2 regions of the Thiomonas sp. OC7 genome follow, and region 1 is predicted to be linked to the other one. Evidence: riboswitches for the same ligand, from Rfam matches in the RefSeq annotation. Region 1 holds a riboswitch; the other holds the start of a gene.

Region 1 (11,993 bases):
GGCGCGGCCCAGGGCATGATGGCGGCGACCCCGACGTCACGCAGCTTGAGTGCAGTGACTAGATCGTCGGTGGTGTAGGCGAACACGGCGAAGCCTTCACGCACCAGAGTTTGCGCGGCGGCCACGGTGCCCCAGGGATCGGGCTGCAGGGTGTAGTCGTCGCCGATGACTTCGAGCTTGATCCAGTGGGTGCCGAAAATTTCGCGCGCCATCTGCGCCAGGGTGATGGCTTCTTCCGCAGAGTGACAACCGGCGGTGTTGGGCAGCAGATGCCGCCCCATCTCACGGATGCGCTGCCACCACGCCTGCCCGGACTGACTTTCTGGAGCGAGGCGGCGCAACGACACGGTGAGCACCTCCACCTGCGCGGCCTGCACGGCCCCGGCGAGCACGCTGGGCGCCGGATAACGCGCGGTGCCCAGAAACAGGCGGCTGTTCAGGCTGACGCCGCCAACCTGCAAAGGGTCGGGCTGGCTCAGCACGGCGCAGTGGGGTAGCGCGGGAGAAGCCGTCTGATTCATGTTGGCGAGATCCATTTCATCCTCCCACCACGGGGCTGACCACTTCGATGGCGTCGCCCGGCTGCAGGATCTGTTGCGCCCAAAGGGTGCGCGGCACGAAATGCCGATTCACCGCGCAAGCCAAAGCCTGTGTGGCGTCGTAGCCGCGCTCGGTGAGCAGGTCGGCCAGCGTGGCGCTGGAAGTTTGCACGGGCTCGCCGTTGATTTGCAACGACAGGCCCGAAGAGATTTGAAGATTGGTGGGGGTGTTCATCCAAGAGACTCCACGGTCTGCGAGCGCAGCTGAGCCAACAGATCGCGCTCGGCCCGCTGCACCATCGCCGGAGCCACGAGATAGCCGTGGCGATAGAAGCCGTTCAATTGCCAGACTCCCTCGCGCTGCGCCCACACGGGTTGATGGTCGTCGGTTGCGGGGCGCAGGCTGGTGGCCACGCGGGTGATGCGCGCTTCGCCAAACGCCGGATGCACGCTGTAGAGCGCGCTGGCGAGTTCGAGCATGGAGCGCACGGTGATCGGCCCGGTGTCCTGCGACTCCAGTTCGGTCGCGCCGATGATGAAGCGCCCTTCGCTGCGCGGCACGATGTAGAGCATGTAGCGCGGATGGATCAGCCGCACCGGACGGCGCAGGCTCACCGCCGGGCAAGTCACAGTGAGCACTTCGCCGCGCACGCCGCGCACGCCCGGCCAAGCCGCGTTCACGCCGCGGCAGTCCACCACCGCATCGGCCTCGATCAGCGTGCCGTCGGTGGTGTGTACCGATCGGGCCTGCACGCTTTGCACAGTGGTGCGATCGAGCCACTGCCCGCCCACGCGCGCCATGGCCTGCTCGATGGCGGCTTGCAGGGCTTGCAGCAATTGCCCGTTGTCGAGTTGGCCTTCGAGCGGCAGCCAAAGACCGCGGCTGAAACGTCCGGCAAATTCGGGCTCCAGTTCGGCGATGCCCGGTCCGTCCAGGCTTTGCACCGCGTCGCGTTTGTCGGCAGGCAGGCGGTAGCGGATGAGGTCGGCATAGTGCGCCAGACCGGGGTAGTCGGGCGCGTGCGCGACCACCAGCGAGCCCTCGTGGTGAAAGTCCACCGCCTGCCCGGTCTGCGCCTGCAGCGTGGCCAGCCATTGCGGCCAGATCGCCAAAGACTGCTCGCCGAGCGCGAACAGATCGGCATCGCCCACCACCAGCTCGGCATAGGGCGCCAGCATGGCGGCAGCCACCCCGGCCGCATGGTCGCGATCATCGCGGCCGCGTGCATCGACCAGGGTGACCGGCACGCCTGCACTGAGCAGACGCCACGCCAGCAGGCGACCAGCAAGCCCGGCCCCCGCGATCACCACTTCAGCAGTCCGCGTCATGTCTTCAGTTCTCCTGCTGTTGCGGCGCAGGAGCCCGCGAACCCGGCAACGGAGTCAACGCCCCCCCTGCTGCGGCTCCGCCTTCGCCGCCCCCCGAGGGGGCACGCCCCGCCTTGGGGCGGCCCGGCAGCGGGGCGTGCACATAGACCTCGCTGCCTCCCGCGCGGAATTCGGCTGACATTTCCGCCATGCCCACCTCGACGGCCTGCTCTGCATCCACGCCCTGTTTGGCGGCGTACTCGCGCACTTCCTGCGTGATCTTCATGGAGCAGAACTTCGGCCCGCACATGGAGCAGAAATGCGCCGTCTTGAAGGCGTCTTTCGGCAGGGTTTCATCGTGAAACTCCTTGGCCTTTTCCGGATCGAGGCCGAGGTTGAACTGGTCGTCCCAGCGGAACTCGAAGCGCGCCTTGGAGAGCGCGTTGTCGCGCGCCTGCGCGCCGGGATGGCCCTTGGCCAGATCGGCCGCGTGCGCGGCGATCTTGTAGGTGACGATGCCGTCGCGCACGTCCTGCTTGTCGGGCAGGCCTAGGTGCTCCTTGGGCGTGACGTAGCAGAGCATCGCGGTGCCGTACCAGCCGATCATCGCCGCGCCGATGGCGCTGGTAATGTGGTCGTAGCCGGGCGCGATGTCGGTGGTCAGCGGGCCGAGCGTGTAGAAAGGCGCCTCGCCGCACTTCTCCAACTGCCTGTCCATGTTTTCCTTGATGAGCTGCATGGGCACATGGCCAGGGCCTTCGATCATGGTCTGCACGTCGTGCTTCCAGGCGATCTGCGTGAGTTCGCCCAGGGTGTCGAGCTCGGCGAACTGCGCTTCGTCGTTGGCATCGGCAATACTGCCAGGACGCAGGCCGTCACCCAGCGAGAACGCCACGTCGTAGGCCTTCATGATGTCGCAGATATCCTCGAAGTGTTCGTACAGAAAGCTCTCCTTGTGATGCGCCAGGCACCACTTGGCCATGATCGAGCCGCCGCGCGAAACGATGCCGGTGACACGTTTGGCGCTCAGCGGAATGAAGGGCAGACGCACCCCGGCGTGGATGGTGAAGTAGTCCACGCCCTGCTCGGCCTGCTCGATGAGGGTGTCGCGGAACAGCTCCCAGGTGAGGTCTTCGGCCACGCCGCCGACTTTCTCCAGCGCCTGGTAGATCGGCACGGTGCCGATGGGCACGGGCGAGTTGCGCAGAATCCACTCACGGGTCTCGTGAATGTGTTTGCCCGTGCTCAGATCCATCACCGTGTCGGCGCCCCAGCGGATGGACCAGACCATTTTTTCCACCTCTTCGGCAATGCTCGACGTGGTAGCCGAGTTGCCGATATTGGCGTTGATTTTCACCAGGAAGTTGCGGCCGATGATCATCGGTTCGCTCTCCGGGTGGTTGATGTTGTTGGGGATGATGGCACGGCCGCGCGCCACTTCATCGCGCACGAATTCCGGTGTGATGCGCGATTGAATGTTCGCGCCAAAATGCTGGCCGGGGTGCTGCTTCAGCCGTCCGGCATCGAGCATTTCTTCCTGCCGCTGATTCTCCCGAATGGCGATGAACTCCATCTCGGGCGTGATGATGCCCTTGCGCGCGTAGTGCATCTGGCTGACGTTGGCGCCGGCCTTGGCGCGGCGCGGCAGCGGCAACTGCGGAAAGCGCACCGCATCCAGACCCGCGTCGGCGTTGTGGCGGCGCGTGGTGTCGGAGCTGAAGGCGGGCAGTCGCTCGGTGTCACCGCGCTCGGCAATCCACGGCGAGCGCAGCGCGGGCAGGCCGCGCGCCAGGTCGATGCTCACCTGCGGATCGGTGTAGGGCCCTGAGGTGTCATAGACCGCGAAGGGCGGATTTTTTTCCACGCCAAATACCGCTGGGGTATCGGCCAGCTTGATCTCGCGCATGGGCACGCGAAGGTCGGCACGGCTGCCCTGCACATAAATCTTGCTGGACGCGGCGAAGGGGGTACGGGTGATGCGCTCGGTCAGCTCAGGGGCATCGACCTTGTAGCGGGATTCGGGCAGTGCAGACATGGTTCCTCCGGGGATGGATGAATGCCTGCCGTCGCACCGGCGCCTTGTTCCCTCCGCAGGTTGGAAGCGCACTCGCGGCGCACTTCCTAGCCCGATCAGGTTCAGCGGATTCTGCGTTACGCAGTCTCAGCCGGGAATTTCGCCCGGCGCTCCGACAAGCTCAGGCACAGTATAGGCGTAGCCCCGCCAACTCGATCGCTTACGCCGCAATCTGGCCGAAACGGCCGCTGTTGAAGTCTTGCATCGCCTGATGAATCTCGGCTTGCGTGTTCATCACAAACGGACCGTAGCCGACGATGGGCTCGTCGATCGGCTCGCCGCTGAGCAACAGCAGCGTGGCGTCGTCCTCGGCCTCGACCAGCATGCCGTCGCCTTCACGGCTGAGCAAGCCGAACTGTGCCGAGCGCACCACCGCATCGCCGTTCACCTTCACCGCGCCGTGCAGCACCACCAGCGCCAGCGTGCGCCCCGCGGCGATGTCGAAGCGGGTCTGTGCGCCCGCGTTGAGCCGCGCGTCCCACACGTCCATCGGCGTGAACGTGCGTGCGGGGCCGCGGTGGTCGGCATACGTCCCGGCGATCACACGCACCCGCCCTACTGCGTCGGGCAAGGCCACGTCGGGAATGTCGGCGTTCAACAAGGTCTGATAGCCGGGCGGCGACATCTTGTCCTTGGCGGGCAGGTTGACCCAGAGCTGCACCATCTCCAGCGTGCCGCCTCGCTCGGTGAACGCCTGGGAATGGAACTCGTCATGCAGGATGCCGCCTGCGGCCGTCATCCACTGCACGTCGCCCGGGCCGATATGCCCGCCGGCCCCGGTCGAGTCGCGATGGTCTACCTCGCCCTGATAGACGATGGTCACGGTCTCGAAACCCCGATGCGGGTGTTCGCCCACGCCGCGCGGCTGCGTGCCGGGCGCGAACTGCGTCGGCCCGGCGTAGTCGAGCAGCAGGAAGGGGCTGAGCTGCACGCCGTGGCTGCTGTAGCTGAACAGTGAACGCACCGGAAAGCCGTCGCCAACCCAATGCTGGCGCGGGTTGCTGTAAATGCCTTGAAGGGTTTTCACGCTGTTTCTCCTGTAAGCCGGGGCCCAGCCCCGCGATGGCTAAAGAATATGGGTGGAACGATACGTTCGGTAGTCGCAAATTTTGCCTTCATCGTTCTACAAATGGAACAATAAACCGATGCGCGACTTGAATGATCTGTATTACTTTGTCCAAGTGGTGGAACACGGGGGTTTCGCACCCGCCGGACGTGCGCTCGGCCTGCCGAAATCGAAACTGAGCCGTCGCTTGGCGCGACTGGAGACGCAACTGGGCGCAAGGCTGATCCAGCGCTCGACCCGCAGCTTCGTGGTCACCGAACTCGGACAGACTTACTACACCCATTGCAAGGCCATGCTGGTCGAAGCCGATGCGGCCGAAGAAGCCATAGCCCGCACCCACGCCGAGCCCTGCGGTGCAGTGCGCCTGACCTGCCCCGTCGCCCTGCTCGATGCGCAAGTCGGGGGCATGGTCGCGGCCTTCCTGGTGCGCTATCCGCAGGTGCAGTTGCAGCTTGACGCCACCAACCGGCGCGTGGACGTAGTGGCTGAAGGCATCGACGTGGCCCTGCGCGTTCGCCCCCCGCCGCTCGACGACAGCGATCTGGTGCTGCGAACACTTGCCGAGCGGGTGCAGGTACTGGTGGCCAGCCCCGCCCTGCTCGCCCGCACGCATATGCCGCAGACCCCGGCCAGCCTGTCCGGGCTGCCCAGCCTGGCTCTGAGCAGCCAGCTCGGCATCACACAGACCTGGGATCTGCACGGCCCTGAAGGCGCGCAGGCCGCAGTTCGGCATCAACCGCGCCTGGTGTCGTCGAGCATGCCCGCGCTGCGCGAGGCCGCGGTGGCGGGCGCGGGCATCGTGCAGCTGCCGTTGATGATGGTGCAGGCGCAGCTTGCCAGCGGCCAACTCACCCATGTGCTGCCCAGCTGGGCTCCACGGCCCGAGATCATTCACGCCGTGTTCGCATCGCGCCGCGGGCTGCTGCCCGCAGTGCGGGCGCTGCTCGACTTTCTGGCCGAGCAATTCAGCGTAGCGCCGGGAGATCAGGGCGTGTGAACGCGGTTTCGCGGCAACGCCTGCTCAGCGCCCCCAGGGTCGGCTCGCCGACCCCCGTGGGGGATGAGGCCCGCGGCTCCAAGCTGCCCTGCGGCAGCTTGGACGGAGCCGAATCCGAGCAGCTTGCAAGCTGCGAGGTGGACAAGAAAACTTGGGGCGGCCCGGCGTTTCCTTGAGCGCAATCGGGCCACGCAACTGGCGCAGCAGCGCACGCACATAGGGCTGGGCAAACTGCCGGTCTTGCGCACTCGCCGCCGCGGGCAATTTGCTCCAGGGCAGCGCCGGGTGGCGGTGATGGGTGGCGTGATAGTTGAAGTGCAGAATCAGCGCCGAGGCCCAGCGCGGCAGATCGAGCTGGCGCGCCTGTCGCACATCATCGCCGGGGGCGTGCAGCGGGGTCGCATAGTGATAGGCGTTGTCGGTGAGCGAAATCAGCAGCCCCCGGCCCAGCAGCGCCAGCAGCAGCATCCAGGCGTGCGTGCCGTAGAGCCAGACGCTGCACGTCATCAGCGCCATTGACATCAGGCTGTCCAGACGCATGGCGCGCAGGGTGTCGGGCTTGAGCAGTTGCCGCTCCAGACTCTGCGCCAGCGACGGCAGACCGGGCTCGGCCGGCAGACGCTGTGCCAGCCGCAGCAGCCAGGCCGGCGGCAACCACACCAGCAGCAGCGCGGCCACTTCGCTGGCATACAGGCCGATGAGCAGTTGCGGGTAATAACGCCAGGCGGCCGCGCTGCGCGTGGTCAAGGCCGGATCGAACACTTCGCTGCGGTCGATGGCGGTGCGGTTGAACTGGTGGTGCTTGAGATGCCCGAACCGCAGCACCGCAAACGGCGCCGGAAAGCCGATGGCCAGCAGGCGCGAAAGCGCGTCGTTCAGGCGCCGGTCGGGAAGCAGCACGGCGTGGATGCCTTCGTGCAGCAAAGACCAGTAAAAAGTGGTCGCCAGCACCACGATCAGCAGGCTCCAGCCCAAAGCAGGCAGCGCGGGCAGCAGCAGCGGCAGAGCGATCCACAGCCAGCCCGACATCGTCAGCGCCAAGACCGCGAGCAACAGATTGAGCCGCGCCGGAATGCTGCGAGGGTCGGTTGCCGCGCTGCTCATGTTCACCTCAAGGCGGGCGGCACTTGCACTCCGACCTGCGGGCCGTACTGCCGCCGGTCGATAAACACCCGGTCGTAGGCCTGCGCCTTGGCCACTTTTTTCAGCTCGACCAGAAGGGCCGAGGCTTCGCGGTGCGATTCCACCTGCCCCGAAGCCAAAGTCAGCACGCCGAAGGACACGGTGGGAAATCCGAACCACTGCGCTTCGCCTCGGCGGTTGACGGCCTCGTATCCGCCGCGCTCACGTTGATCCGCATTGAAGAAGCGCGGCATCTCGGCGGCGAATTCCTGCGGAATGGTCTGCAGACGCTCGACGGCATCGGGCTCGGCGCTCACCACGATGAAATCATCCCCGCCGATGTGGCCGACAAAATCGCCCGGCCGCCCAAAGCGCGCCCGCAGCAGATCGGCCAGCAGCACAATGACCTCGTCGCCGAGCCGGTAGCCAAACACATCGTTGAACGGCTTGAAGTGGTCGATATCGCCATACGCCGCCACGAAAGACTGCCCCGAGGCCAGCAGGCGATCGATCTGTTCGTTGATGGGCACATTGCCCGGCAGCAGCGTCAGCGGGTTGGCATAGCGCGCAGTCTGGATCTGGAACTCGTTGACCAGCCGCAGCAGATCGCCCACCAGCAACAGGCCGCGATAGTCGCCCTGCTCGGTGACCAGCACGCCCTCGGTGGCGTGGCGAAAGCTGGCATCGGCGATCAACTGGCTGGCCTGGTGCAGACTGCTGCTCACATCGAGCTTGAGCACGTCGGCGCTCATCACCTGGGCGCAGGGTTTGTTGCCCAGCAGGTCGCGTACATGCGGGCGCCAGAGCCGGTCGGCCAGCACATAGCGGTTGAGAATGCCCAGGGCGCGCCCGTTCGCATCGACCACGGGAATCGACATCAGATCGGGCTGGGCGTCGAAGCGGCGCAGCACCTCTTCCAGCCGTACTTGCGGCTGCACCGGAGCGATCGGGCGCGCCAGGCCGAGCGCCGACTGTTCCACGCTGCCGCGCGAAGCCAGCGGGTACAACTCGGGTTGAGCCGCCTCGATCAAGCCCCGTTGCGCCGGGCGCATTTCACGCGACGGCGCGGCAGACGGCCGCTCCAACACAAAGCCCTGCGCCAACTGCACGCCGATTTCGCGCAGCACGCGCAGATCGCGGGCCGACTCCACGCCCTCGGCCACGACCCAGGAGCGGCTGGCCTCGGCCATGAGCAACATCGAGCGCACGAACGCGGCCTTGATCGCATCATCGGCCAGCCCGGCGCAGAACGCCCGGTCGATCTTGAGATAGCGCGGATGCAGGCGCTGCCAAGCTTCAAAGCGGCCGAAACCCCGCCCCATGTCGTCCAGCGCCAGCGCAAAGCCGAGGCGGTGCAGATGTTCGGCCTGCTCCATGCCCACGCCGTCTTTCAGCAGATCATCGCTTTCCAGCAACTCGAACACGATGCGCGACGGCGGCAAGCCCAGTCTTTGCAACAAATCGAGCGCGGCCGAGCTGCCCAGCCAGCCCGAATCGAGCAAGGTCTGCGTGACGTTGATGAACAACTGCCCCGGCAAATTCAAGCGGGCGAACGTCTCTAAACTCGTGCGCACGCACAGGGCATCAAGCTCGTACAAGCGCCCGTTCTCCCGCGCGGTCTGAAACAGCGCATCCGGTCGCTCCAGCGGCGAGCCCTGCGGTCCGCGCGCCAGCGCCTCAAAGGCGTGGATCGACTGACCCCGCAGATCGAACACCGGCTGAAACTCCACGCGCAGCTCGCCATGCGAAAGCAGCCGGTCGAGCAGGATGGCGAGATAGCCGATCTGGGGTTGTACGAGAGAAAGCATGGGGCGAAGTGCGGGAAAGATGCCCGGTTTTATCCCACCCACATCACAGTTTGATGACAGTCATGGCGATTTCATGTCGGCATGCCGCAACACAAAGCCCTGTCCTGCAAAAACGAGACAACTCAACCACAATAGGACTCACAGCGCCACTTTGGCCTGCTCCCTGATTCATCTGAAAGTCATCTAAAAGGACATCGAAAATGGCAAAGATTCTTGTTTTGTATTACAGCACCTGGGGTCATGTGGAAACCATGGCGCATGCCGTGGCCGAAGGCGCGCGCAGCGTGCCGGGCTGCAGCGTGGACATCAAGCGCGTACCCGAAACCATGCCGGCGGAAACCGCGGCTGCCATCCATGCCAAGACCGATCAGGCCGCGCCCATTGCCCAGCCCGCCGACCTGGCGGACTACGACGCGGTGATCTTCGGCACGCCCACGCGATTCGGCAATATGTGCGGCCAGATGCGCAACTTTCTTGATCAGACCGGCGCACTGTGGCAGCAAGGCAAGCTGGTAGGCAAGGTGGGCAGCGTGTTTGCCAGCACCGCCACCCAGCACGGCGGGCAGGAAACCACCATCACGTCCTTCCACACCACCCTGTTCCATCACGGGATGGTGGTCGTTGGCGTGCCCTACGCCTGCGCCGGACTGACCCAGATGGAAGAAGTCACCGGCGGCACGCCTTACGGCGCCACCACCCTGAGCAAAGGCGACGGCAGCCGCCAGCCCAGCGCCAACGAGCTCGACATTGCCCGCTACCAGGGCAAGCATGTCGCGGAAATCACCAAGAAGTTGTTTGGTTGATGCCACCAGCCGCGGAGCCCGGCCACGCCTGCCGCCCCGGCTGCGCGGCATGCTGCATCGCGCCGTCGATCAGCAGCCCGATTCCCGGAATGCCGCAGGGCAAACCAGCGAGCACGCCCTGCGTGCAACTCACCGCTGATCTGCGCTGCGCCATTTTCGGCAGGCCCGAGCGTCCATCCTGCTGCGGCGGACTGCAGCCCAGCGCCGAGATGTGCGGCGACAGCCGCGAACAGGCGCTGCACTGGTTAGCTGCACTGGAGCGTGCAACGGCACCCTGAAACCTGCGGGGCGCTTTGCGTCGTTAGGGCCTGTCAACGCTATTTATGCACCCACGCCGGTGGTCTGGGCGGAGGCAATGCGAGGCGCAGGCCGCGCCGTGGTGTGTTGCACCACAAGCGGACTGCAACGTGGCAGTGCGCCGCCCAGACTCCCGGCCCGAAGGGTTGCCCCCAGACGGGGCGTCTGCGGCGTTGTCGGTGCGAGGCAAGGCGACCAGCCTTGCCTCGCACCTCCGCCTTGCATCCATCCCCATCTGGGGGCAACGCGGGGGCATCAATAGCGTTGACAGGCCCTAACCGATCAGACCGCCAGCGGCGCGGAAATGGCGTCCATTTGCGCCAGCACTTCTGGCGTGAGCTTGGGCAGCACGCTTAGTGCGCCCAGGTTCTCCTGCAGTTGCGACAACTTCGAAGCCCCCAGAATGACTGAGCTCACCCGCGGGTTGTGCGCCACCCAGGCCAGCGCCAGTTGCGCCACGCTGCAGTCGAGCTGCTGGGCGATGGCTTCGAGCTCGCCCACCGCGGCATTATTTCGCGCGTCGAGCAGGCCGTCGCGCAAAAAACTCACGTTCTGCATCGCGCCCCGGCTGCCTGCGGGGATGCCCTGGCGATATTTGCCCGTCAGCAGGCCAGACGCCAGCGGGCTCCAGGTCGTGAGTCCCAGGCCGATATCGTCGTAGAGCCGGACGTACTCCTGCTGCACCCGCTTGCGGTGGAACAGGTGATATTGCGGCTGTTCCATCACCGGCTTGTGCAGATGGTGCCGCTCGGCCACCTCGTAGGCGGCGCGAATCTCGTCGGCGCTCCACTCGCTGGTGCCCCAGTACAGCGCCTTGCCCTGCTCGATGACGTTGTGCAGCGCCCAGACGGTTTCTTCGATGGGGGTGTGCGGATCGGGGCGATGGCAGAAGATTAGGTCGATGAAATCCAGCCCCAAGCGCTTGAGGCTGCCATCGACCGCCTGCAACAGATACTTGCGGTTCAGGGTGTTGCGGCCATTGATGCGCGGTTTCTCGGCCGTGCCCGCGTCGAGCCCCCAGAAAAACTTGCTCGACACCACATAGTCGAGCCGGTGCCACTTGAGCTGGGCCAGCGCCTCACCCATCAGTCGCTCGCTTTCGCCATTGGCATAGACCTCGGCATTGTCAAAAAAATTGATTCCCGCATCGCGCGCGGCGGCCATCATCTCGCGCACGCCCGAAGCATCGACCTGATTGTGAAACGTCACCCAGGAGCCGAGCGAGAACAGGCTGACCTGCAGGCCGCTGCGGCCAAGACGGCGATAAAGCATAGGGTTGTGCATGGCGTTCTTCTCCGTGAGGTAAAGAACGCTAGCTTAGGCCGCCCGGCAAAACCCCGTGCGTGCAAAACCGCCCAAGTTCAGGCAGAACGCAGCATCAACACCGGGGCTTTTGCCGGGGATGCAGCGGCGGCCTGCAGACCGCGCCACTGGTAGAGCGCTGCCGCGGTTTTGCGGGTGCCGCATTGGCCACAACTCCCGCAGGAGCCGCTGCCACAGGCGCTGCCCTGCGCATCGATCCGCTCGACCAGCCCGCGCTGCACCCAGTGCGCCAGCATGTCTTCGGCAACTGACGCAGAAACCTGCACGCAGGCCGCAATCTCGGCGGCGCTGGCAAGCTGCTTGTCGCGCAGGCAATCGCGCACGGCGAACAGCGGGTTCATACCAGGCTCTCCAGCCCCTGCGTTGCCACGCGGCGCTCGGTGCGGTCGCCGTATTGGCGCAGGCCCAGCACCAGCAGCACAAAGGCGGCAACGCAAGCGGCCACCCAAAGGGCGGACGATGGGGGATGCTGCGCAAACGTGCCGATCTGATAGATCACCGTGGCCGCGGCCCAGGCGATACCAATGCCGTAAAGCACGGAAAACACCATCCAGCCCCAGCCCACCTCACGACGCAGCGCCCCCATGGTGCTGGCGCAGGGCACGTACAGCAAGACGAACACCAGATAGGCGAAGGCCGACAGCGGGGTGAAGGCA
Region 2 (11,993 bases), 2.7 Mb from region 1:
GGCTCCGCTTCCACCGGTTTTGCGGCGAGCGCGGGCGGGTTTTGCGAGAGGTCTTCGCTCTCGAATTGATAGTTGAGCGCGTCGTTCAGGTTGAACTCGGACAGCGGTGCGGCGTCGGGATCGTGAGCAGATTGGGAGGGCGGGATCTCGTCCGCCACAAGATCATCCTCGGGCAAAAGGTCATCGGGCGATTCGGCGGGTGCCAACGCCTGGTCAGGCTCGGCCTCTTCGTCGCGCCCAGGCGCTTGTTTCGCGGGAGTCCGGGGCGCCGGGCTGTAGGCCTGCGCCGTCAGCGGCAGAAAACCTTGATAAGTCGGCTGATCGAGTGGAATGTTGTTCCAGCGCAGACCCGCCGTCACGGGCACGGTGCTTGCCAGCGGTTCGGGCAGCGCTTCGGGTGGCGGGGTCGGTTGTGCTGGGGCCTGGGGCTCGGCGGCGGCGGGCGGCGCCGGGGTGAGATCGATCAGGTGATCGAGGGCGTTGAACGGTTCGCCGCAATGGCCGCAGCGCACCCAGCCTTCGCGCAGCAAGAGCTGGTCGCGCACCACCTTGAAGGCGGTCTGGCAGTGGGGGCAGCGGGTGGCCTGTGCCATGCGCTGTTCAGGGGTGGGCGCGGCCCGCGAGGCAGACCCAGCCATCGAGCGTCTTGTCGATCTGCAGCGCGCAATAGGGCGCGTAGGCGGCGATGAGTTCTTCGGCCTGCCGGTCGAGTACGCCGCTGAGCACGAGCCAGCCACCGGGTTTCACATGTGCGGCAATCGCGGGCGCCAGCAGTTTGAGCGGCGCAGACAGAATGTTGGCGACGACGATGTCGAATTGCGCATCAGCCACCTTGTCGGGTAGGCCGGCCTGCACGGTGACGTCGTTGGCCGCGGCGTTGGCTTCGGTGGCCAGCACCGCGTCGGGATCGATGTCCACGCCGACCACGGGGCCGGCGCCGAACTTGGCTGCGGCGATGGCCAGAATGCCCGAACCACAACCGTAATCGAGCACGCTGAGTTGGCTTGGCGTTTGGCGCGCCAGCCACTCCAGACAAAGCCGCGTGGTGGGGTGGGTGCCGGTGCCGAAGGCTAGCCCGGGGTCGAGGCGGATGATGGGCGCCGCAACCTCGGGCGGCTCATGCCAGCTCGGCACGATCCACAGCGCGTCGGCAATCGATACCGGCTGGAACTGAGACTGCGTCAGCCGCACCCAGTCCTGATCTTCCACCGTGGACTGTTGCACCTCTTGCAGATCGGGCAGGATGTCTTCGGCCAGCAGGGCGGCCAGCGCAGCGTCGGCCTGGGCCTCGTCGGCGAACAGCACGCGAAGCAGCGATTGCGCCCAGGCGCCCTTGGGCGGCGGCATGCCTGGCTCGCCGTACAAGGCCTGCTCCTGCGCCGTGTCGCTGAAACGGTCTTCGACGCTCACGCTCAAAGCGCCGAGCTCCATCAGCGCATCGGAGAGGAGGTCGGCCTGCTCTTCGCTGACAGGGAGGGTGACTTCGCGGTAGGTCATGGCGGATTTGTTCAAACCCTATCAGGCGGTATGCCGCGCGGCGAGGTATTCCTCGAGGTAGTGGATGCTGGTGCCGCCTTCGATGAAGCGCGCATCCACCATGAGTTCGCGGTGCAGCGGGATATTGGTCTGGATGCCGTCCACCACCATTTCCGACAGGGCAATGCGCATGCGCGCGATCGCCTGCTCGCGCGTGGCGCCATGCACGATGATTTTGCCGATCATCGAGTCATAGTTGGGCGGCACGAAGTAGTTGGCATAGGCGTGCGAATCGACCCGCACGCCCGGGCCGCCTGGGGTGTGCCACATGGTGATTCGCCCGGGCGACGGGGTGAACTTGTAGGGGTCTTCGGCGTTGATGCGGCACTCGATGGCATGGCCGTTGAGGTGCACACCGCGCTGGCGCACGGTCAGCTTCTCGCCCGCGGCAATGCGGATCTGCTCGACCACGATGTCGATGCCGGTGATGAGTTCGGTAACGGGGTGCTCGACCTGCACGCGGGTATTCATCTCGATGAAGTAGAACTCGCCGTTTTCATACAGAAACTCGAAGGTGCCCGCGCCGCGATAGCCGATTTTTTTGCAGGCATCCGCGCAGCGGGCGCCGATACGCTCGATCAGCCGCCGCGGAATGCCGGGAGCGGGGGCTTCTTCGAGAATCTTCTGGTGGCGGCGCTGCATCGAGCAATCGCGCTCGCCCAACCACAGCGCGTTGCCGTGGGTGTCAGCCAGCACTTGAATTTCAATATGCCGCGGCTGGAGCAGAAACTTCTCCATATAGACCGCCGGGTTGCCGAAAGCCGCGCCCGCTTCGCTGCGGGTCATGGTCACGGCGTTGAGCAGCGCGGCTTCGGTGTGCACCACGCGCATGCCGCGGCCGCCGCCGCCGCCTGCGGCCTTGATGATGACGGGATAGCCGATCGAGCGGGCGATGCGGGTGATTTCGCGCGGATCGTCAGGCAGCGCCCCCTCCGAGCCTGGCACGCAGGGCACGCCCGAGCGGATCATGGCCTGCTTGGCGCTGACCTTGTCGCCCATCAAACGAATGGAATCGGGACGCGGGCCGATGAAGGCGAAGCCGGATTTCTCCACCCGCTCGGCGAAATCCGCGTTTTCCGACAGAAAGCCGTAACCGGGGTGAATCGCCTCGGCATCGGTCACTTCGGCAGCAGAAATAATGGCCGGCATGTGCAGATAACTCTGCGCCGAGGGCGCCGGGCCGATGCACACAGCCTCGTCGGCCAGCCGTACATACTTCGCTTCGCGATCCGCTTCTGAATAGACCACCACGGTCTGGATGCCGAGTTCGCGGCAGGCACGCTGCACCCGGAGGGCGATTTCGCCACGGTTGGCGATAAGGATTTTTTTGAACATGCGCGTTGTCCGTTCAATGACAGGGAAGGGCGGAAGCGCCCGTTGAGCGCAGGAGCCGTGGTCAGGAGCGGGCGCTCATGTGTGCCTCGGTACTGCCTGGGTTTGCTCCCCTGGGGGAGTCAAGAAACCGGAGGCGGCCCTGCGCTTTCCTGAAAAAGCCATTACTCGATCACGAACAACGGCTGGCCGAATTCAACGGCCTGACCGTTTTCGCCCAGCACGGCCTTGATCACGCCGTCTTTGTCGCATTCGATTTCGTTGAGAATTTTCATCGCCTCGATGATGCACAGCGTCTGGCCGACCTTGACCGTGTCGCCCACCTCAACGAACGGCGCCGCCCCCGGAGAAGAAGAGCGGTAGAACGTGCCGACCATCGGCGACTTCAGCACATGCCCTTGCGCCTCCGGGGCGGGAGCTGCTTCAGCGGCGGGTGCCTGAGCTTGAGCGGGCGAGGCCTGGGGCGCGGCGTATTGCATCGGGGCCTGAGACGCAAACTGCGATCCCAACTGAGCGGGCATCTGCGCGTATTGAATGATGGGCTGCGGCTGCGCCTTGACGATTCTGACCGTGCCTTCGGCTTCCGTGATCTCCAGCTCGGAGACGTTGGAATCGGAGACCAGGTCGATCAAAGTCTTGAGTTTGCGTAAATCCATGATCTGTCGTTAAGTCGCTGATAAGTGTCGCATTAGACCATCAATTTTTACGATTCCCAAGATCGACCACGGCATGGCGCAAGGCCAGGGTGTAGCCGTGAGCGCCACAACCGCTGATGACGGCGGTGGCCAGATCGGAAAAGTAGGAGTGATGGCGGAATGGTTCGCGGCGGTACACATTGCTCAGATGCACTTCGATGAAGGGCAGATCGGTGGCCGCGATGGCGTCACGTAGGGCAACGCTGGTGTGGGTGTAGGCCGCAGGGTTGATGATGATGTAGCGCGTGCCGTCCAGGCGCGCTGCATGTAACCGATCAATCAGGTCGCCTTCGTGATTGCTCTGGAAACTCTGCACCTCCACCCCCAGTTCGGCGGCAAGGGTTTGCAGCGACTGATTGATATCGTCCAGCGTGGTCGCGCCATAGATGTGTGGCTCACGCTGCCCCAGCAGGTTGAGATTGGGGCCGTGGAGAACAAGGATGCGGGTCATGGAAGGGCGATTGAACAGGGTGGGATGAACGATGGTTGAACGCAACTCTGATGCGCGGGCTCAATGACCGGAGGGTACCGCTTCTTTCAGTTCGTCGAGAGAGGTTTTTCCCAGCTTTTGAAACACCACGTCGCCCTTGCCATCGAGCACCACGGTGAATGGCAGGCCCCCCTGCTTATTGCCCAGGCTGGTGCTCAGGGCGATGCCATTCATGCCGCCCAGCAGAATGGGGTAGCTCACCGGATGCTCTTTCAGGAAATTGCGCACCGCAGTGGGGTTGTCGAGCGCAATGCCCACCATCTCGATGCCTTTGTCTTTGTTCTGCTGATAAAACTTCGAAAAATCTGGCATTTCAGCGATGCAAGGCGGGCACCAGCTCGCCCAGAAATTGATCACCAGCGGTTTTCCGCGGTATTGCGACAGATCGATGGATTTTCCCTGCAGATCGTCGAGTTTGTCAGCGAAAAAAGACTTGACCGCATTGTTTTCAACCGCAATGGGTACGCTGCGTTCACGCTGAAACCAGGCATTGCCGAGCACCGCAGCGATGAGAAGGATGATGGCGGCAGAAATCCAGATATTGACTTTGTTCATGGGGTGGTGGTGTAGCAGTCAGACTGCTCGCATTGTGCATGGCCGGGGAAAAGCTTCAGAGTCTCGGGTTTTCCCCATCGCTGGCGGGGGCGCTCAGGAGTTGCCTGAGCGCACGCAGCGTGCCTCTGGGCGTGCGCCCTTGCGCATCAGGCAGCAGGGCGCCGCGCACGTCTTTTTCCGGGTACAGGCTCAGATGGGCGAGCACGGCTTGACGGTCATGCGGGGGCCAGTGCAGGGTGAGTTGTTCGACACGGCCGCGCCCGGCGTAGTGCGGGGCTTCACTGACCTGAAAAGCGAAGCCGTGATCGATGCAGAGAATCTCCACGCCCTTGCTGTCGTCGGTGAACAGCAGCACATGCAGATCGGTGTGTTCGTTGGCGGTGCCGTGCCAGACAGCCCCGGCCAGATGCGGATTGAACGCCGCAAACGCTTCCATCAGCGTCAGCGCGGCGCGGCGCAACTGCAGCAATTGCGCGGGTTGGGTGTCAGCATGAAACAGGGCGAGTTCTTCGCGTACCTGCTGCTCGATTTCATCGTTGCTGGGCAGCAGATCGTGCGCCACGCGTTCGCCCAGCAGGCGCTTGGCGGCCTTGCGCTTGGCCGTGCCGTAGTCCAGACCGTCTTCGACGATCAGCCGCGCGGCCAGCACGGCGAGTTCAGCGCGCAGGGAGTCCATCAAAGTATGGTAGCGGCGACCGACTGGCACAATGAGCGTCTTTCCTCAACAAACGCTACGCATGGCCGTCCTCTCCGTTTCAGATTTGTCGCTCGCTTTCGGCCATGTGGCCTTGCTCGATCATGCCGCCATGTCGCTGGAGGTGGGCGAGCGGGTGGGCCTGATCGGTCGCAACGGCACCGGAAAGTCATCCCTGCTGCGTATTCTGGCCGGGCTGGAGCCGCCCGATGATGGCCTGGTGCAGGTGCAGCAGGGTCTGAGCCGGGTGTATGTGCCGCAGGAGGCGGATTTTTCTGCCCAGGCCAGCGTGTTCGATGTGGTGAGCGAAGGCGTGGCCGAAGCCCGCGCCCTGCGCGACCGTTTCGAGCGGCACGCGCCCGAAGACGACCTCGACGCCCTGCAGACCCGCATTGAATTGCTCGACGGCTGGAATTGGGAGACGCGCGTCGATCAAACACTGCAGCGTCTGCAACTCGACGGCACGACGCTCGTGGGCAGTCTTTCCGGCGGGATGCAAAAGCGCGTGGCCCTGGCGCAGGCGCTGGTGGCGGCGCCCGACGTGCTGCTGCTCGACGAGCCGACCAATCACCTCGATCTCGATGCCATCGCCTGGCTGGAAGAACTGCTCACCGGCTTTCGCGGCAGCCTGATTCTCATCACCCACGACCGGGCGTTTCTCGACGATGTGGCGACCCGCATTGTCGAACTCGATCGCGGCACGTTGCGCAGTTATCCCGGAAATTTCGCCGCTTATGAGGCGCGTAAGGAGCAGGAACTGGCCGATGAGTCGGTGATGAACGCCCGCGCCGACAAGCTTCTGGCGCAGGAAGAGGTGTGGATACGCAAGGGCGTAGAAGCGCGACGGACCCGCAGCGTGAGCCGCATCAACCGCCTGGAGGCGCTGCGCAGCCAACGCGCGGCGCGGCGCGATTCGCTCGGGCGCGTCAAACTTGAGGTGGATGGCGGTCAGTCTAGTGGCAAGATCGTGGCCGAGCTGCAAGGCGTCAACAAGGCCTATGGCGACCGAGTGCTGGTGCGCGATTTCTCCGCCACGATTCTGCGTGGCGACAAGGTCGGCCTCATTGGGCCCAACGGCGCGGGCAAAACCACGCTGCTCAAGCTCATTCTGGGCGAGATCGAACCCGATAGTGGCACCGTGCGGCAGGGAACGCGCTTGCAGATCGCCTATTTCGACCAGATGCGCGCCGTGCTCAACCTTGACGCCACCCTGGCCGACACCATCAGCCCGGGCAGCGAATGGGTTGAGGTGGCCGGGCAGCGCAAGCATGTGATGAGTTATCTGGGCGATTTTTTGTTCTCGCCCGCGCGGGCCAACTCGCCGGTCAAGTCGCTTTCAGGGGGGGAGCGCAACCGTTTGCTGCTGGCTAGGTTGTTCGCCCGCCCGGCCAATGTGCTGGTGCTCGACGAGCCGACCAACGACCTCGACATCGACACGCTGGAACTGCTGGAGCAGTTGCTGCAAGACTTTCCCGGTACCGTGTTTCTGGTCAGCCACGACCGTCGCTTTCTCGACAATGTGGTCACCAGCACGATAGTGAGCGAGGCCACGCCGGAAGACCCTGGCCGTTGGCGCGAATACGAAGGCGGCGTCTCCGACTGGCTCACCCAATCGCAGCGTGCCCGTGCGTTGCAGGCGCAGCTGAATAAATCGGCCGCAGGCGGGGCGGACAAGCGCGGCGCGGCGCCAACCAAATCGGCTCAGGCACAGCCGTCCATTCCCCACGTACCGGCCAAGCGCAAGCTGAGCTACAAGGAACAGCGCGAGCTGCAGGAACTGCCCGGCCGCATAGCCGCCCTGGAGGCGGAGCAGAAATCGCTTTCCGATCAACTGGCCGACCCGGCGAGTTATACCTCTTCCACGATGCGTATCAGCGAGATGCAGGAACGTTACGCGCAGATCGACGAAGAACTGCTCCACGCCCTGGAACGCTGGGAAGTGCTCGATGGCAAGTGAGAGATTGTGAACAAATCCGCCATGACCGAAAACGAACCCAGCGCGCCGTTGTTGCAAAACGTCGATTTGCGCACCGACCCGCAGGCAGCCGCTTACATCAAGCATGAGACCGTGCAGGTGCAATTCGCCGTCGATTCCGGCGAATTGATCAGCCGCGAAGGCCCCAATCGTTACGCAGCGGGCGATGCCATCATCACCGGCGCCACCGGCGACCGCTGGAGCGTGTCGCGCGCCCGTTTCGAAGCGCGCTACCAAGCCCTCGCGCCGACGTTCATGGGGCAGAATGGCGCTTACATCAACCAGCCCATTCCCGTTCTGGCGCGGCAGATGCCCACACCGTTTCGCATGACCCGCAGCGCTGGCGGCGATCTGCTGCGCGGCAACCCCGGTGATTGGCTGCTGCAATACGCGCCAGGCGATTACGGCGTGGTTGAGCAGGGACGGTTTGCGCAGGTTTACCGGAAAGTCGCGCCTCCTTGAGCGCCCCCAGGGCTGGGCTGTGCCCAGCCCGCCCCCCGTGGGGGTCAAGGAAACTTGGGGCGGCCCGGCGTTTCCTTGAGAAGGCCGACTGAGCTGAATCAGGGTTTCGCTGCGCCGCCCGGCCCCATGCCGCCGCCAGGGCCCATGCCTCCGCCGCCAGTACCCATGGCGCCACCTGAGCCCATCCCTTGATGCATGCCTTGCGCCGGGGGCGCATCAGGCAGCTTGACGCCGCGCTCCTTCGCACGTTCCTGCATCAGCTTGTGATGTTCTGCCCGGATCTGTTCCCGCTGCTCTGTGGTTTTCGCCTCGCGCATTTTGAGTCGGTATTCACGACGCTCCTTCTGCGTCATCAACTGGCTACCGTAAATGGTTTCCTGCTTTTGGGTTTGAGCGTAGGCAGAAGTTGCGGTCAGCCCTCCACCTGCGAGCAGGATGCTGAGAGACAAGGCAGTCAAAAATGGCTTGGTGGCAATCATGGCACTCTCCTGAAAAAGTTTTGAGTCAAGGTTGACTCGCAGTCAGGCTAGGCGTTTGCGGAACACGCGGATTGATGCACGTCAATAATTTGAGGCGTGCAACTTCAGGGCCGATCAAGCGATTGCGCGAGCACGGAGCGCCGCCGCTGCGTTCGTTTCGGTACCCAGCGCGGCGGGCTTACTGATCATGAGGTTTCGTGAGAAATGGTCCGCCCTTCGCATAGGCTTCACGCTCGAATCGGTTGGCGAGGTAGGCATCGCGCCCGCGCAGGGTTTGCCACAGGCTCTCCAGCAAATAGGCGGGCCCGAAAAATGGGCCCCAAAGCTCGTATTGCCGCACATGCACGCGTTCGTGAGCGCGCAAGCGCTGCATGGCGGGGGCGTCGACCGCGAGGATGACATGCCCCAGAGTGAGGGCGACGAGGCGATGGCGGTTGGGCAGGCGCTGCATCCAGCGGCCCAGTTGGCCTCCCGTGCATTCCAGGGTGTGGCCGCTGCGGCGCAGCCGGGCGCCCAGCGCACAGGCGGGTAGGGCGGCGAGCAGGCCGAGCACCGAATAGGGCGCGGCCCAGAGCAGGCGTGCGGCCAAGGTCAGGCGGCGAGTGCGGATCGGGCGCATGGGTGGACACGGGTCAGGGGCATAGCTTAGCCGTGCTCCGGAGCTGTCGCGGTGCGGCTCGCAGGCGTCATCCTGCCTACAATCGACGCCGTGTCGCAATCCTGCGGCGCAACGCTGGGGGTGCGGGGCTGCGGCAGTAGGTAGCTTCGCTGAGAGAGTCCCTTTGAACCTGATTGAGGTCATCCTCGCGCAGGGAAGCAAGGTGGGCAGCGCGCGCTATGGCGCGCATGGCCCGGCCGGGTTTCTGCGCGAGCACGCAGAAATGGGCCATGGCAACACACACAACTTCAAGTGACGCGGCGCACGCGTCCAATGCCTCGGTTCCCGCGGCGGAACGCATTTTCACCTTCACCGATGCCGCCGCGCTGTGGTTCAGTCTGGGGGTGGGGCTGCTGGTCATGCAGGTGGGCGCGTATCTGCGTCCGGGCTTGAGCCTGCCGCAGGCGGCCGGGGCGATTGCGCTGGGGTCCTTGCTGGGCGCGGGTTTGCTGGCCTGGGTGGCGGGGATCGGCAGCCGGCACGGTCTGTCGAGTTCGGCGCTGATCGGGCGCACGCTGGGGCAGCGCTTCGCCATGCTGCCGGTGGCGCTCAATGTGGTGCAACTGCTGGGCTGGACGGCGTTCGAGCTGGTGATCATGCGCGACGGTACCCGCACCATCGTCGAGCAGGTGTTCGGTACGCGCGGGGCCTGGGTGCCCGTGGTGGCGACGCTGGCCTGGGGCTCGCTGCTGCTGGTGCTGGCCAGTGGGCGGATGATCGGGCTGGTGCGGCGCTTCGTCAGCCGCGCGGCAATGCCGCTGATCGTCGCTTCGCTGCTCTGGCTGAGCTATCAGTTCGGACTCAAGGCCTGGCAGCACGGCTTTGCCGCGCTGTGGGCGCAGCCGGGCGACGGTTCGATGAGCTCGCTAGCGGCGGTGGATCTGGTGATCGCCATGCCGGTGTCCTGGCTGCCGCTGGTGGCCGACTATGCCCGCTACGGACGCCACGCTGGCGCCACGGCGCGCGGCACCTGGCTCGGCTACGCCGCGGCGAACATCTGGTGCTACGCCCTGGGCGTGCTGGTCATCAGCGTGTCGCCTGCCGATATCGACATGCTCAGCACCTTACTGCTGGCTCAGGGCGGGCTGATTGCGCTGGGTTTCATTTTGGTGGATGAGGTGGACAACGCCTATGGCGACGTGCATTCGGGCGCGGTATCGACCAACTTCCTCAACGGCCGCTGGAGCATTCGTCGTATTGGCATGACCTTGGTGCTGCTGGCCACCGCGGCGGCGCTTGCGCTGCCGATGCACGCACTTGAGCCCTTTCTGCTCACCCTGAGTTCAATTTTCGTGCCGCTGTTCGGCGTGGTGATCGCGCAGCTGGCACCGGGTTTGCCGCCGCAGAGCAACTGGCGCTGGGGGCCGATGAGCGTGTGGTTGCTGGGCATCGGCGTGTTTCAGTTTGGCACGGTGTGGTGGCCGAATTGGGGCTCGGCCTTGCCGAGCCTGGCCTTCACATTGCTGGCGGCAGGTGCGCTGCGCTGGCGCGAGGCGCGGGCGCCCGCGGCGGCTTAGAGCGGCAGGCGCTTCGTCGCTAAAGGTGCGTGACCGTGGTTGAGCGGGCCGTGGCCTTGGCCGAGTTGCATGTCGGCTCCGGCGAGCAGCGCTTGTCGCACATAGTCCCGACCATGCGCCACGGCATCGGCCAGCGTTTCGCCCAGGGCGAGATAACACGCGATGGCCGATGACAGGCTGCAGCCCGTGCCGTGGGTGTTGCGCGTGGGGATGCGCGGCGCTTCCCAGCGCCGCACTTCTCCATCGGGCAGACGCAGCAAGTCGGTGAGCTGCGGGCCGGGCAAGTGGCCGCCCTTGAGCAGCACCGCGCGAGCGCCCAGCACGTGCAGCAGATTGGCCGTGTCTTCCAGCGCGTCGGCGTTTATGGTGCCCAGCCGCAGTAGCCAGGCGGCTTCGTCGAGGTTGGGGGTGATCAGCGTGGCGAGGGGAAAGAGCTCATCAACGAGCCGGTCCACGGTGGATTCGGTGATCAGCTTGTCGCCGCTGGTGGCGACCATCACCGGGTCGAGCACCACATGAGTGAAGCGATGGCGGCGAATGGCCTCGGCCACCACCCGCACCACGCCCACATCGTGCAGCATGCCGATTTTCACCGCATCCACACCGATGTCTTCGACCACGGCGTCGATCTGTTGCGCGAGCAATTCGGGCGGCAGCGCCTGAATGGCGCGCACGCCTTGCGTGTTCTGCGCCGTGATGGCGGTGATGGCCGTCATGCCATAGCAGCCCAGCGCCGCCATGGTTTTGAGGTCGGCCTGGATGCCGGCGCCGCCGCCGCTGTCGGAGCCAGCGATGCTCAGCACGCGGGCATAGCGCGCGACGGCAGGGGTGTCTTGCAGGGGTTCGGTCGCGTTCATGGATGGACGAAGGTGAGCGAGTCGGTGAGCTGGCGCAAGGCTTGCGCGGCGGCAGCGGGGTCGGGTGCGGCGCACAGCGCCCGCACCACGGCCAGGCCGTCGGCGCCTGCGGCCAGCACTTGCGCGGCATTGTTCAGATCGATGCCGCCTATGGCGATCAAAGGCAGATCGGTGAGGGCACGCATCGCCCGCAGCCCTTCGAGGCCGAGTGCGGGGGCGGTGTCTTGTTTGCTCGGGGTGGAAAACACCGGGCTGACGCCGAGGTAATCCACCGGCATGTCGGCCGCCGCGCGCACCTGCTCGGGGTTTTCGACCGACAGGCCGATGAGGGCGTGCGGCATCAACCGTCGCACGTCCTCGGGCGGCAGATCGCTCTGGCCGACATGCACGCCGTCTGCGCCCGCGGCCAGCGCCACATCGGGCCGGTCGTTGATGATCAGCGGCACCCCCAGCGGTGCGAGCAGGGCCTTGAGCGCGCGGGCGCGTTCGACGAAAGGCCGGGTGTCGAGCTGCTTTTCGCGCAACTGCACGCAGGTGGCCCCGCCCCTCACCGCTGCGGCGACCACGGCCTCAACGCCACGCGGGCCGCACAGGGCGGCGTCGGTGACCAGGTGCAGCCGCAGCACGGCCAGGGGCCAGCGACGGGCGGATTCAGTCATCGGTTTGCAGGCGCAGCAGGGCGTGGAAGGTTTCTGCGTCCAGAAGTTGCAGGCCGTCGAGCAGGGCGATTTGCAGCTGGCCGA

What was found. Region 1 has a riboswitch for thiamine pyrophosphate ahead of thiC (phosphomethylpyrimidine synthase ThiC). Riboswitches for the same ligand answer to the same signal wherever they lie in the genome.
Region 2: another riboswitch for thiamine pyrophosphate. It lies ahead of BIO17B3_RS14905 (cytosine permease); the one in region 1 lies ahead of thiC (phosphomethylpyrimidine synthase ThiC).

What each region holds. Positions count from the first base shown of each region.
Region 1 covers NZ_LR131953.1:366,887-378,879, forward strand. Annotated here, with positions in the region: gene BIO17B3_RS01760 (thiazole synthase) at 1-536, opposite strand, end outside; gene thiS (sulfur carrier protein ThiS) at 538-774, opposite strand; gene thiO (glycine oxidase ThiO) at 771-1,868, opposite strand; gene thiC (phosphomethylpyrimidine synthase ThiC) at 1,873-3,882, opposite strand; TPP riboswitch at 3,914-4,046, opposite strand; gene BIO17B3_RS01780 (pirin family protein) at 4,082-4,948, opposite strand; gene BIO17B3_RS01785 (LysR family transcriptional regulator) at 5,067-5,984, shown strand; gene BIO17B3_RS01790 (fatty acid desaturase) at 6,009-7,088, opposite strand; gene BIO17B3_RS01795 (bifunctional diguanylate cyclase/phosphodiesterase) at 7,091-8,914, opposite strand; gene wrbA (NAD(P)H:quinone oxidoreductase) at 9,115-9,717, shown strand; gene BIO17B3_RS01805 (YkgJ family cysteine cluster protein) at 9,717-9,995, shown strand; gene BIO17B3_RS01810 (aldo/keto reductase) at 10,297-11,286, opposite strand; gene BIO17B3_RS01815 (FeoC-like transcriptional regulator) at 11,376-11,678, opposite strand; gene feoB (Fe(2+) transporter permease subunit FeoB) at 11,675-11,993, opposite strand, start outside.
Region 2 covers NZ_LR131953.1:3,099,253-3,111,245, forward strand. Annotated here, with positions in the region: gene BIO17B3_RS14850 (zinc-ribbon and DUF3426 domain-containing protein) at 1-593, opposite strand, end outside; gene prmA (50S ribosomal protein L11 methyltransferase) at 601-1,497, opposite strand; gene accC (acetyl-CoA carboxylase biotin carboxylase subunit) at 1,519-2,871, opposite strand; gene accB (acetyl-CoA carboxylase biotin carboxyl carrier protein) at 3,033-3,524, opposite strand; gene aroQ (type II 3-dehydroquinate dehydratase) at 3,565-4,014, opposite strand; gene BIO17B3_RS14875 (TlpA disulfide reductase family protein) at 4,075-4,608, opposite strand; gene BIO17B3_RS14880 (hypothetical protein) at 4,664-5,284, opposite strand; gene BIO17B3_RS14885 (ATP-binding cassette domain-containing protein) at 5,346-7,259, shown strand; gene BIO17B3_RS14890 (PGDYG domain-containing protein) at 7,281-7,739, shown strand; gene BIO17B3_RS14895 (hypothetical protein) at 7,838-8,218, opposite strand; gene BIO17B3_RS14900 (signal peptide prediction) at 8,397-8,837, opposite strand; TPP riboswitch at 8,944-9,050, shown strand; gene BIO17B3_RS14905 (cytosine permease) at 9,107-10,393, shown strand; gene thiD (bifunctional hydroxymethylpyrimidine kinase/phosphomethylpyrimidine kinase) at 10,390-11,250, opposite strand; gene thiE (thiamine phosphate synthase) at 11,247-11,909, opposite strand; gene thiM (hydroxyethylthiazole kinase) at 11,902-11,993, opposite strand, start outside.